3 regions of the Pseudochelatococcus sp. G4_1912 genome follow, and region 2 is predicted to be linked to each of the others. Evidence: riboswitches for the same ligand, from Rfam matches in the RefSeq annotation. Region 2 holds a riboswitch; each other region holds the start of a gene.
The links. A riboswitch is a leader RNA that binds a small molecule or an ion and turns the genes downstream of it on or off. The one in region 2 is predicted to bind thiamine pyrophosphate.

Region 1: another riboswitch for thiamine pyrophosphate. It lies ahead of thiO (glycine oxidase ThiO); the one in region 2 lies ahead of thiC (phosphomethylpyrimidine synthase ThiC).
Region 3: another riboswitch for thiamine pyrophosphate. It lies ahead of thiE (thiamine phosphate synthase); the one in region 2 lies ahead of thiC (phosphomethylpyrimidine synthase ThiC).

What each region holds. Positions count from the first base shown of each region.
Region 1 covers NZ_JAZDRL010000002.1:1,228,352-1,232,635, forward strand. The annotation lists gene nagZ (beta-N-acetylhexosaminidase) at 1-139, shown strand, start outside; gene VRZ32_RS12870 (segregation and condensation protein A) at 164-991, shown strand; gene scpB (SMC-Scp complex subunit ScpB) at 991-1,605, shown strand; TPP riboswitch at 1,685-1,782, shown strand; gene thiO (glycine oxidase ThiO) at 1,784-2,917, shown strand; gene thiS (sulfur carrier protein ThiS) at 2,922-3,134, shown strand; gene VRZ32_RS12890 (thiazole synthase) at 3,140-3,925, shown strand; gene VRZ32_RS12895 (thiamine phosphate synthase) at 3,922-4,284, shown strand, end outside.
Region 2 covers NZ_JAZDRL010000001.1:576,722-581,005, reverse strand. The annotation lists gene thiC (phosphomethylpyrimidine synthase ThiC) at 1-1,670, opposite strand, end outside; TPP riboswitch at 1,746-1,938, opposite strand; gene VRZ32_RS02730 (DUF4167 domain-containing protein) at 2,103-3,134, opposite strand; gene prmC (peptide chain release factor N(5)-glutamine methyltransferase) at 3,754-4,284, opposite strand, start outside.
Region 3 covers NZ_JAZDRL010000001.1:952,258-956,541, reverse strand. The annotation lists gene dps (DNA starvation/stationary phase protection protein Dps) at 1-476, shown strand, start outside; gene thiD (bifunctional hydroxymethylpyrimidine kinase/phosphomethylpyrimidine kinase) at 589-1,404, opposite strand; gene thiE (thiamine phosphate synthase) at 1,408-2,106, opposite strand; TPP riboswitch at 2,183-2,294, opposite strand; gene accC (acetyl-CoA carboxylase biotin carboxylase subunit) at 2,425-3,798, opposite strand; gene accB (acetyl-CoA carboxylase biotin carboxyl carrier protein) at 3,802-4,269, opposite strand.

The DNA.
Region 1 (4,284 bases), on a different contig from region 2:
GCTTTCAGGCAATGCGCTAAGGCGCGCCAATGCAGCCTTGCAACGCATCAATCATCCGCCTGAACCATTTGATCCTGTGGAAGGTCGGACGCGTCTTGAAACGGCGCTTGCGAATCTGGCCTCAACGATCAACGCTTGATATGAAGATCAAGGAGAGTAGGGCGTGTCAGCTGGGGCATATCTGCGGAAAGCCGATACGGATGGTTTCTTGCCCGCTGAACGCAGCGAGGCAGAGCCTGCACTTATTGTTGATGTTGATGGCTTTGAAGGTCCACTCGATCTTCTGCTAGAGCTTGCGCGACGCCAAAAGGTTGATCTAACACAGATCTCTATATTGGCATTGGTTGAGCAATACCTTTCATTTATCGATGCTGCCCGACAATTGCGTCTGGAGCTTGCTGCCGATTATCTTGTGATGGCAGCATGGCTTGCCTATTTGAAATCGCGCCTTCTATTGCCTAGCGCCATGCCGCCCGAGGTGCCAGAGGCTGGTGATCTGGCAACGATTCTGGCTCTTCGTCTGCGCAGGCTTGAAGCAATCCGAAGTGCAGCATCGAAGCTTGTTCAACGCCCCCAATTAGGCCGCGATGTCCTTGCACGTGGCGAGCCAGAGGAAATGGCAATCGTTGAGCGTCCCAAATGGGATGTAACTCTTTACGATTTGCTCTCTGCTTATACGACTAATCGCCAGCACCAAATGAATTCACGTGTGGTGCTGCACAAACGGCTTGTATGGTCACTGGTAGAAGCACGTGAGGCATTGCAACGCCTGATTGGTGATGCTGCAGATTGGGTTGCGTTGGATCCATATCTGGAGGCTTATATGGCCGAGCCTGAAATGCGCGCTACCGTGCGGGCCTCAGCCCTTTCGGCAATGCTCGAAATGGTGCGCGAGGGCAAGCTTGATATCTGTCAGGACGCTCCATTTGCACCGCTGATGATGCGCCGTCGCCGCTTGGATGTTGCAGAACCAATTCAAGGGGGTGCCTGATGAGCATCCATCGCCATGCATTGCGTGTGGTTGAGGCGATTCTGTTTGCCTCCCGAGAGCCGGTGGGGGAGGAGGAGCTCGCCTCCCGCATTCCCACGGGGATCGACCTTAAAGCCCTGCTGGCAACATTGCAGACGGAATATGCTGCACGTGGCGTTGTGCTGGTCAGGGTGGCGGGTAAATGGGCGTTTCGTACGGCTGCTGACCTTGCGCCCTCGCTGGTGCAGGAAGTGGAGGATCCGCGAAAGCTGTCGCGCGCCGCCATGGAAGTGCTGGCGATCATTGCATACCACCAGCCGGTGACGCGGGCCGAGATTGAAGAGATTCGCGGTGTGGCTACGTCACGCGGAACACTCGATACGCTGATGGAAACCAGCTGGATAAAGTTGCGTGGAAGACGTCGCACACCTGGCCGTCCCGTTACTTATGGCACAACGGCTGATTTCCTGTCTCATTTTGGCCTTGGCTCCATTGATGACCTTCCGGGCCTTGATGAGCTGAAGGGCACGGGATTTCTTGATGGGCAATTGCCGCTGGGCTTTTCGATGCCCATGCCGTCAGATGAAGATATTCTCGATGAGGATGAAGACATCCCCGATGATGATGCGGACTGACGAGCCGATCTGCATTCACTGCTTATGCAAATGCGGCAACTTCCACTTGCGAAAGACGACAAAAGATACGATGTTGCAGCATTAGGCACTGGGGTGCCGTGCGTTGGGCGCGGCTGAGAAATACCCATAGAACCTGTCTGGGTCATGCCAGCGTAGGGAGGCGCCGTTGGGATCGCAATTGTCTGACTCTATTATCATTATTGGCGCTGGCGTCATTGGGCTGTCTATAGCATGGCGTTTGGCAAGCCGAGGGGCGCGGGTTTCTGTTTATGATCGGGCCAAGGCAGGATCTGGCGCAAGCCATGCCGCTGCCGGAATGCTCGCCGCCTGCACAGAGATTGAGCCAGGCGAAGAATGGTTATTGCCACTCAATCGTGAGAGCCAGCGTCTCTGGCCCGCTTTTGCTGAAGAGCTTGAGCACGTCTCTGGCATGTCAATTGACCTTCGTCAGGAAGGCACGCTGCATGTAGCGTTGAATGCTGATGAGCATGCACGCTTACGTCATCATCTTGCTCTACAGGAAAAGATGGCACTTCCGGTGAACTGGCTTTCTGCCGCCGAGGTGAGAGCGCGAGAACCGCTCCTAGCGGGAGCCGCAGGCGGGATCTGGAGTCCGGAAGATCATCAGGTTGATAACCGCAAGCTCGCGCAGGCTTTACGCATTGCTGCACTCAAGGTCGGCGTTACATTACATGAAGAGACGCAGGTTGATCGCATCATCATTGAGGATGGTTACGCAACTGCTGTTGAGATAGCGGGTGAACATCATAGTGCAACAACGATCGTGCTTGCTGCGGGGGCGTGGTCGCGGGGGATTTGTGGCCTTACACCTGATATCCGTCCGCCGGTTCGCCCCATTAAAGGGCAGATGCTTGCGCTTGGGATGGAGGCGGATAATCCACTCATTCGCCATGTAATCTGGGCTTCGGGCATTTATCTTGTTCCGCGCCTGGATGGCCGGTTGATTGTGGGCGCCACAGTTGAAGAGCGCGGTTTCGATGAGTGCCTCACAGCAGGTGGGATGCTTTCCCTCTTGCAAAACGCATGGCGTGCGCTGCCTGGTATCGAAGAATTGCCGTTGATTGAAACATGGACTGGATTTCGCCCTGGTAGCCGTGATGATGCGCCAATTTTAGGGCCGTCGGCGGTGCCGGGGCTTGTTTATGCAACAGGTCATCATCGCAACGGTATTCTGCAAACGCCAGTAACCGCCGATGCCATCACACGCTTAATTTTGGACGGGCAGCGGGATGAAATTTCATTGCCATTTGATGCCAGCCGTTTTCGTCCAGCAGCGATAAGCCGAGGATAGTTTGATGAGTGAAATCGAAGTGCGTGTAAATGGTCTGCCAGAGGTATTGATGGAGGCAACTATGGCTGCGCTTTTAGCGCGCCATGATATCGCTCCTGATACGAAAGGCGTTGCTATCGCATTGAATGGAACAATGCTACCGCGTGCAGAATGGATTGATACGAAACTCAATGCCAATGATCGCATTGAAATTGTTCACGCAAGACAGGGTGGTTAAGCGCCATGACACGCTCTACACTGCATGATTCACTGGTTATCGCGGGCCGCACTTTTTCATCGCGGTTGTTTCTTGGCACGGCCGGTTATCCGAACCAGAAAGTCATGCTGGATGCTGTTCAGGCGAGTGGCACCGAGATGACGACCGCATCCATCCGGCGCATTGATCTTTCAGGAGCAGCTGAAAGCCTTGTGGATGTATTGGGCGATACGGTGCATTTTTTGCCTAACACTGCAGGTTGCCAAACGGCCCGCGATGCCGTGTTGACGGCTGAGCTTGCGCGCGAGGCCCTTGGTACGAATTGGGTCAAGGTCGAGGTCGTGGGTGACCGTGAGTTACTCTATCCCGATACAGAAGAGTTGCTGCGCGCAACGGCTGAGCTCGTGAGCAAGGGCTTTATCGTGCTGCCATATTGCACTGATGATCCGATCTCATGTCGTAAGCTGGCGGATGCAGGGGCAGCGGCTGTCATGCCGCTGGGTTCACCGATTGGTTCAGGGTTGGGGATCTCCAATCCGCACATGATTGAAATGATCTGCGCCCGCAGCTCTGTGCCTGTGGTTCTTGATGCGGGCATCGGCACGGCATCAGATGCGGCGCTGGCGATGGAGCTGGGATGCTCTGCAGTGCTGCTGAATACGGCTGTTTCCAAGGCCAATGATCCGGTCGCGATGGCCAGTGCTATGAAATATGCCGTCGAGGGTGGGCGATTGGCTTATCTTGCCGGACGAATCCCTAAACGCTGTAACGCAGAAGCATCCAGTCCGCAGCTGGGCTTGATCGAATCATGAGTGGCAAACTGCCACGCCCTCCCGTGCTTGTTGTGACGGACAGGCACCAGCTCGATGGTGGCATCGCAGCAATGGGGGCGATGGCAGATGCGGTTTTCGCGAGCGGCATAAGGTGGATCAGCCTGAGGGAGAAGGATCTTTCCGTTGAGGAGCAGATTGCGCTTGTTGTTGATTTCAAGCGCCGCGCTATCCCATATGGGGGGTGTGTAAGTGTGCATGGCTCACCAGAAATTGCAGTGTGCGCCGGTGCTGATGGCGTGCATTTGCCTGAGGGCGCTGACGCAGCTGCGGCACGTGCATTGCTTGGGGAGGGGGCGCTGATCGGTCAGTCAGCCCACTCCATTAATCAGGTAAAAGCT
Region 2 (4,284 bases):
AAAGCGCGTGCAGTGTCGGGGTCCAGCGACAAGTTGAACTGATCATTCCAGCGGAAATCAAACCGGGCCCGAGACAGTGCATCATCGCGCAACTTGGCGGCTGGATGTCCCTTGGCGAGATCAGCGGCGTGGGCAGCAATGCGATACGTAATAACGCCGGTCTTGACGTCGTCACGGTTTGGAAGACCCAGATGCTCTTTCGGTGTCACGTAGCAGAGCATTGCGGTGCCAAACCAGCCAATCATTGCTGCGCCAATAGCCGAAGTGATGTGATCGTATCCAGGTGCGATATCAGTCGTCAACGGCCCAAGCGTATAGAAGGGGGCTTCACCGCAGGTTTCAAGCTGCTTGTCCATGTTGGCTTTGATCTTGTGCATCGGCACATGGCCGGGGCCTTCGATCATCACCTGACAGCCCTTTTCCCAGGCAATTTTCGTTAGCTCACCAAGTGTATCAAGCTCGGCAAACTGGGCCGCATCATTAGCGTCAGCAATCGATCCCGGACGTAGGCCATCGCCCAGCGAGAACGATACGTCATACTTGCGCATGATGTCGCAGATTTCACCAAAATGCTCGTAGAGGAAGCTTTCGCGGTGATGCGACAGGCACCAACGCGCCATGATTGAACCACCGCGTGAAACGATACCTGTCACGCGTGTTGCTGTCAGCGGCACGTACGCAAGGCGCACGCCAGCATGGATCGTGAAATAATCAACGCCCTGCTCAGCCTGTTCGATCAGCGTATCGCGGAAAATTTCCCAAGTGAGCTTTTCCGGTTCGCCATCGACCTTCTCAAGAGCCTGATAGATTGGCACCGTACCAATCGGAACCGGCGAGTTACGCATGATCCAGCCGCGGATATTATGGATATTGCGGCCCGTTGAGAGGTCCATCACCGTATCGGCACCCCAGCGTGTGGCCCAAACCAGCTTTTCGACTTCTTCAGCTGCCGAGGACGTAACTGCGGAATTGCCGATATTGGCGTTGACCTTCACAAGGAAGTTGCGGCCAATGATCGTTGGTTCAAGCTCTGGATGATTGATGTTCGCGGGAATGATGGCACGGCCACGCGCGATTTCTTCACGCACAAACTCCGGTGTAATGAAAGTTGGAATAGCCGCTCCAAAATCCTCACCATCAGCGCGACGCTTTTCAGCGCCTTCCGCCATAGCTTGACGACCAAGGTTTTCGCGATGGGCGACGTAAATCATCTCGTCAGTGATGATGCCCGCGCGAGCGAATTCATATTGTGTCACCAACTGGCCATCGCGCCCTGCGAGTACGGGGCGTTCAGCAGGGCAGGCCGGTACAAGACGTTCGGGCGCGACATCGCCTGAGAAGCCATTGTCTTCAGGCTTGACAGCACGCGCCTCTACTCTATCGAAGCCGCGGCTAGCAAGCCAAGAAGCACGGATCGGTGCCAGACCTTGCTCCAGATTAATGACAGCATCTGTATCGGTATAGGCCCCCGATGTGTCTTGCACGCGCACTGGTTCTTCACCGCAGGCGGGGTCAAGCGCGATTTCCCTGAAGGGAACATTGATATCAGGCCGTCCCTCTGGACTAGCATAAATCTTGCGCGATCCTAAAATGGGGCCTGTCGTAACGGCAGCAGGTGCGGCTGTCGTTTTAGCGCGTATTTTGGGCGTTGAATCGGATGTGGTTGTCATAGCAATGCTCCTCCCGGAAAGTGAGAATCCGGGCGTGAAGCGGCTGACAAGTTGCTGAGTGCAGATAAGGCATTAGCGCCAACATTGTCCCGTCCCTCCGCCGGTATAACCCGGATCAGGTTCAAGGGTCACCGTGGCGCTCGCCTCTGCCAAATTAAAGCATCAAACCAAACAGCAAAACGGAACACGCTTTGAAATTCGATGCCACTGCGGCAGGGAGATCATAACGGAATCTCAGCCCCCTCACGGGGCCCCCCTCGGAATAGGGGCAATGTCGGCCCGATTGGTGGTTTTGTCAATCACCAACCGTGAATTGGCCATTAAACACTATACTTTCACGCAGAAGCGCATGCATATGAAGGGATAAATGCATTATATCATATAGTTAAAAGGGGATCTGAATAATTTAGATTAGATCCCCCGATGCAACTTTCACTCGCCAACTGGCACGTCATCAACACTCTTGCGGCGAACGCGTGTTGTGCGAGGCTTACGGACTGTCGTTGCTCCAGCTGTTGTCTCGACAGACGTTTCAGCAGCTGCTTGACCAGTTGTGTCGTCAGCAACGATGCGCCGACGGCGTGCCCGTGGAGCGGGTTTGTCCAGATCACTCGCATCTGGCGCGCTGACCGCTACGGGCTCAACCTGGCGTGGAGCCTCGACCTTGCCTGTATCCAGATCATGCGTGAGCGGACGTGCTGGCTGCTCATCACTTGATGGCATGCGGATGGGCGTTGTCAAAAATGCGGGCAAGGCCGGTTGACGGTTTGCACCGGTATCATCTGAAGAAGTATGCTGGCCAAAGCTGCCAATTTCATCGCGACGACGGCGAAAGCGCTCACGACGATCCTGACGTTCTGGTCGATCCTGCCTTTCAGGACGTTCAAAGCGTTCCTGACGATCTTGGCGCTCTGGACGCTCAAAACGCTCGGGACGATCCTGCCTTTCAGGACGTTCAAAACGTTCCTGACGCTCAGAACGGTCTTGCCTTTCGGGGCGTTCAAACCGATCCTGCCGATCAGAGCGCTCATATCGCTCATTATTGCGTGGATAGCGTTCGCGGGGCTGCATAGCAGGCTGCTGTCCATCGTCGTCAGAGGCAGGGAAGCGTGCTTCAGGTTGAGGTGCGCCATAATTTTGCACACTGTAATCAAGTCCGCCATCTTCCCCGGCATCGTCCTGATCATCGTCAAACGAACGTGGGAAGCCGGTGCTTTGCGGAAACTGTGCCTGCGCTGCAAGAATGATGCGCAGGTAATGTTCCGCATGCTGGAGGTAGTTTTCCGCCGCAACAGGATCGCCAGAAGCATGGGCATCGCGTGAAAGCTGTGCGTACTTCTCGGCAATATGCTGCGCTGTACCGCGGACCTTCACATCCGGTCCATTGGACTCAAATGTCTTTGTCAGCGGATTTGGTGGTTTCCGGGTGCGGTTGCGCATGCGCCTGTTTTGACCTGGTCTCATCGACATCTCTTTGGGAGCCATATTGTGCGGGGACCTCATCCCCAAGCGGTACGGATCGTACCCGTTGTCATCCGGTTCGCTCGGGAAGGGCAGCTAATGCCCCAAACCGCAGACCGGTGCTTTCACCTCATAACTGACAGCTATAAGGATGGTTAAAATGATTCTTCGTCGATATTGGTCGATGAAGAATCGGGTTAATGATTAGCGTTGTTCTTTCCTCGACACCGAGTTTCGGCACGCGATAAAAATGTTCCACCGCTTAAAGCTGAGCTGCATACGAAAATCGCATTCATCTCAATCAAGTAATCCGCCACGAGATCGACAGCGAAAAGCAAAGGTTGGCAAACCCTCAATAACCTCATGCTGAAAACCAGCATGTGAGACGGTAAACAAAGGTCGTTAACCGAAGGATCATACAACATCCAGATCTACTGGAATCATCTGTTTAGCAGATGCGTTCGATTCACAAAGGTGAATAAATCTGCCCAATATCTAAAGGCGAAAACGCACTTTAAATCCCACAGTCGACAGCAGAGCCTGATTCATGGTTTGACATTAGCGTCTTCCCACTGTCACGCCAAGTTATTTCTGCGATTGCTTATTGGAGCATCTTAATCTTTCACACAAATGTGGCAACAATGACGCGCTCTATACCAGAAAGATCAAAAATTGGCGGAGCAACCAATAATCCCTCTTTTTGTGCGATTGCGCTAACCATCGGCGCTTGCCCCTGTCCAAACTCCACAATTACAGAACCACCTGGACGCAGAACACGCCGGGCATCAGCGAAAATTGCACGATAGGGATCAAGTCCATCTGCGCCACCATCAAGGGCCAGATGCGGATCGTGATCTTTCACATCGGTCGCCAGCCCTGCAATATCAAGTGTTTCGATATAAGGTGGGTTAGACAGGATTAAATCTACAGTGCTATTTCCTAACATGGTTATCCATGAACCATTGATAACGGATAATCGCTCATTAACATTATTTTGTAAGGCATTGTACTGCGCCATTCTAGCGGCATCAGGTGAGAGATCGATTGCGATACCCTCTGCCTGCGGCAATTCAGAGGCCACCGCTATTGCGATACATCCTGTGCCGGTTCCGATGTCTACAAAACGAAAAGGCCACGTCGCGCGCGTGGTCAT
Region 3 (4,284 bases), 380 kb from region 2:
CCCGTAATGACCTTGGGCAGAACGTTCGTTCCAAGTCGATTGCTTTGTTGAATGAGCATCTGGCGCAATTTATCGACCTGGGTGCGCAGATCAAGCATGCGCACTGGAACGTCAAGGGGCCGCACTTCATCGCATTACATGAACTTTTTGATGATCTTTATGCGCATATTCTGGAGCATACGGACACCATTGCTGAGCGGCTGACAGCTTTGGGTGGTATCGCGCACGGCACAGTGCAAGCTGCTGCTGAGGGCACCAAACTGAAGGCTTATCCGCTACAGATCACGGATGGCCTGGAGCATGTCGATTATCTCGCTCGCTCATTCGCCGAAGTCGCCAAGGGTACGCGCAAGGCTATTGCAACAACAGATGAAGCAGGCGATCTGGCGACCTCTGATGTGTTTACTGAGGTAACGCGTGCGCTCGATAAGGATTTGTGGTTCCTTGAAGCGCATCTTCAGGAAACTAACAAATAATAGCGCGCCTAACGTTCTGATTGAATCAGAACTGTGTTCTAAGCTCTATATCTCATCGCAACTTGCGTTCATTAAAATAATAAAGTTGAACGCAGGTTGCGGATATCTGCTCTCACCACCACGCGTGGAAATGATGCACGGGGCCATGGCCATGCCCGATGTTGAGATGATCTGATGCAGCTATTGCTTGGCTGATATAGGTCTTGGCCGCTTTCACTGCCTCAGTTTGTGGTAATCCGCGTGCTAATCCTGCAGCGATTGCGGCAGAGAGAGTACAGCCCGTACCATGCGTATTACGCGTGGCAATGCGTGGGGCGGGTAGGCGTGTCACACCCGATGCATCCACCAGCAGGTCGATGCTTTCTTCGCCCTGTGCATGGCCGCCCTTGATCAGCACGGCCCCGGACCCAAGCTGTAGCAGTGCCTGTGCTTGCGCCAACATCTCGGCTTCGGTTTCAGCTGGGTTCGTGTTGAGCAACACAGCGGCTTCGGGTAAGTTGGGGGTGATGATCGTTGCTAGCGGAATCAGCTTTTCCCGCAAAGTGGTGACAGCATCCTCGCTGAGCAGCCGGTCGCCGCTGGCGGCAACCATAACCGGATCCAGCACAACCGCGCGTTGATGCCAACGTGTGAGGCCATCAGCCACGGCCTTGATTGTTTCTGGCCGCGATAGCATTCCGATTTTTACGGCGCTGACCGTTAGATCAGAGAAAACTGCATCAATCTGGGCTGTGATGAAATCAGCAGGGACATCGTGGATTGCAGTGACGCCCATCGTATTTTGAGCCGTGAGCGCGGCGATGACGCTCGCTCCGTAAACCTTGAGCGCAGAAAATGCTTTCAAATCCGCCTGAATGCCTGCACCACCACCTGAATCAGAACCGGCGATGGTGACGGCGATTGGGGTTTGGGCTGTTTGCGTGCTCATCGTTCAGCTTCCTGCGCCGCGAGCGGCAAGGCTTGCGTCTATAATAACGCGCAGACGGTGTGCAGCAGCCGAAACGTCATCAGCCATCAAGATGGCCGAGATGACCGCAATGCCATCCGCACCCATGGCGATGATTGTCGAGGCATTGTTTTCATCAATGCCGGCAATGGCACCTAAGGGAAGGGCTGGTGTTGCAATACGTGCATTTGCAATGATGTCGGCAAGGCCATCAAGCCCAATCGGGGGCTTGGGGTTATCTTTGCTAGATGTTGCAAAAACACCGCCGATGCAGCCGTAATCGATAGGCTCTTGCACAGCTGCCAAAGCTTCGCGCGTATTGTTCAGCGTCAGGCCAATGATCGCGCGGGGCCCCAGCAATCGGCGAGCGTCAGCGGGGGACATGTCATCTTGCCCCACGTGCACACCATCGGCACCGGCGGCCATTGCAACGTCAACACGATCGTTGATCAGCAATGGTACACCTTTCCCGCTGATGGCAGCAAGAATGGCCCGCGTAGTGTCAATGTATTTGCGCGTGTCAGCATGCTTGTCGCGATATTGTAGCAGGGTGGCGCCACCTGCGATCGCTGCGGCTGCCAGTTCAGGCAAGGGCTGTTCACGTGCGCGCTCGGGGTCGAGGATAGCATAGAGACGCAGATCAACAGGGAGAGGCTTATGGGGCGTTTCCGGAGAGAGCGTCATGCGGTTTGGCTCGCTGGCGTCATGAGATATGTCTGGCGATCATGCGTTTTGGAAAGGAATGCCCTGCGTCATACGCTTCAAGGCATATCTCACTTCCCTCCGCCAGCATGATCTGGTTCAGGTTCGGTGGGTTGGTATGAAACCTCTCAGCCCGAATCATACGATCGCAGGCACCCCAAGGAGATGCGGCAGTGTGGCACTAGAGCAGTTTGCATTCAAGTTGCGGTGAATCTGGCGCTCTAAATGCGCCAGAAGCAAGCACCGACAGGGTCAGTGCTTGCTTCTGGAATAGTTTTCAACCTGACGCGAAGATCGATATCAGACCTTGCGCAAAGCTTCGATCTCAGCAGGACCTTCGGCGTCGAGGTAATGCTCCAGCCAGTGGATGTCGTACTGACCGTTCTGAACGTCCTGATTACGCACCAACGCCCGGAACAATGGCAATGTGGTCTCGATACCATCAACGACGAACTCATCAAGTGCGCGGCGAAGACGCATCAGGCATTCGGTGCGGGTGCGACCATGCACGATGAGTTTGCCAACAAGCGAGTCATAGTTCGAAGGGATCTTGTAGCCCTGATACACCGCCGAATCCACACGTACACCAAGACCGCCCGGTGGGTGGTAATAGGTGATCGTGCCCGGTGAAGGACGGAAATTCGAAGGATGCTCGGCATTGATGCGGCATTCGATAGCGTGACCATCAAGCACGATGTCTTCTTGCTTGATCGACAAGGCAGCGCCCGAAGCCACACGGATCTGCTCGTTAACGAGGTCGATGCCGGTGATCATCTCCGTCACCGGATGCTCCACCTGGATACGGGTGTTCATCTCGATGAAGTAGAACTCGCCGTTCTCGTACAGGAACTCAATGGTGCCTGCGCCGAGATACTTCAGCTTCTGCATGGCCTTGGCGACCACAGTGCCAATGCGCTCGCGTTCAGCCTTGTTAAGCGCAGGTGAGGGGGCTTCTTCCCACACCTTCTGGTGACGACGCTGCAATGAGCAATCACGCTCGCCCATATGCACCGCACCACCACGACCATCACCCATCACCTGAATTTCAATGTGACGTGGCTTTTCGAGATACTTTTCCAGATACACGGCATCGTCGCCAAAGGCGGCCTTTGCCTCGATCCGGGCTGTGGAGAGCGCATCGCTCAAGCTTGCTGCATCACGTGCCACTTTCATGCCACGTCCGCCGCCGCCGGCAGCTGCCTTCACCAATACCGGATAACCGATTTTGGCTGCCACTTCATGCGCTTCAGCATCATCGGTGATGCCGCCGTCCGAACCCGGAACGCACGGAATACCAAGCGCACGCGCCGTGCGCTTCGCCTCGATTTTATCACCCATCAGGCGGATGTGCTCTGCCTTCGGGCCGATAAAGGCGATGCCGTGGTCGGCAAGCACATCAGCAAAATGCGCATTTTCCGACAGGAACCCGTACCCCGGATGCACCGCATCCGCACCCGTGATCTCACAGGCGGCGATCAGTGCCGGGATGTTGAGATAGCTGTCACGTGCGGCTGGCGGCCCGATGCAGACGCTTTCGTCAGCAAGGCGCACGTGCATGGCGTTGGCATCGGCGGTGGAATGTACTGCAACTGTGGAAATGCCGAGTTCCTTACAGGCTCTCAGAATCCGCAGCGCGATTTCACCCCGGTTGGCGATCAGGATCTTGTCGAACATTAATTACTCGATTACCAGCAGCGGCTCGCCGTACTCAACCGGCTGGCCATCTTCTACCAACACGGCAGTGACCGTGCCCGAACGTGGCGCGACAATGTCGTTGAAGGTCTTCATAGCTTCGACCAGCAACAGCTTGTCACCCGCCTGCACCTTGGAGCCCACTTCGATGAATGGCTTTGCATCCGGCGAAGGGCGACGGTATGCGGTGCCAACCATGGGTGAGTTCACGGTACCCGGATGGTCCGTAACCGAAGCAGCAACAGGTGCCGCAGCAGCTGCTGGAGCCGGTGCATAGGCCGCAACGGGAGCTGGCGCTGCCATCTGCGGAACCACGACGTTGGCCGTGACATTGCGTGCGACGCGAATATGCAGGTCGCCTTTGGCAACCTCGATTTCGGTCAGATCGGTTTCCGCGATAAGCAGCGCGAGGTCCCGGACGAGTTCTGGATCAATAGGGCTGATTTTTGCCATGCTTTCTTCAGTCAA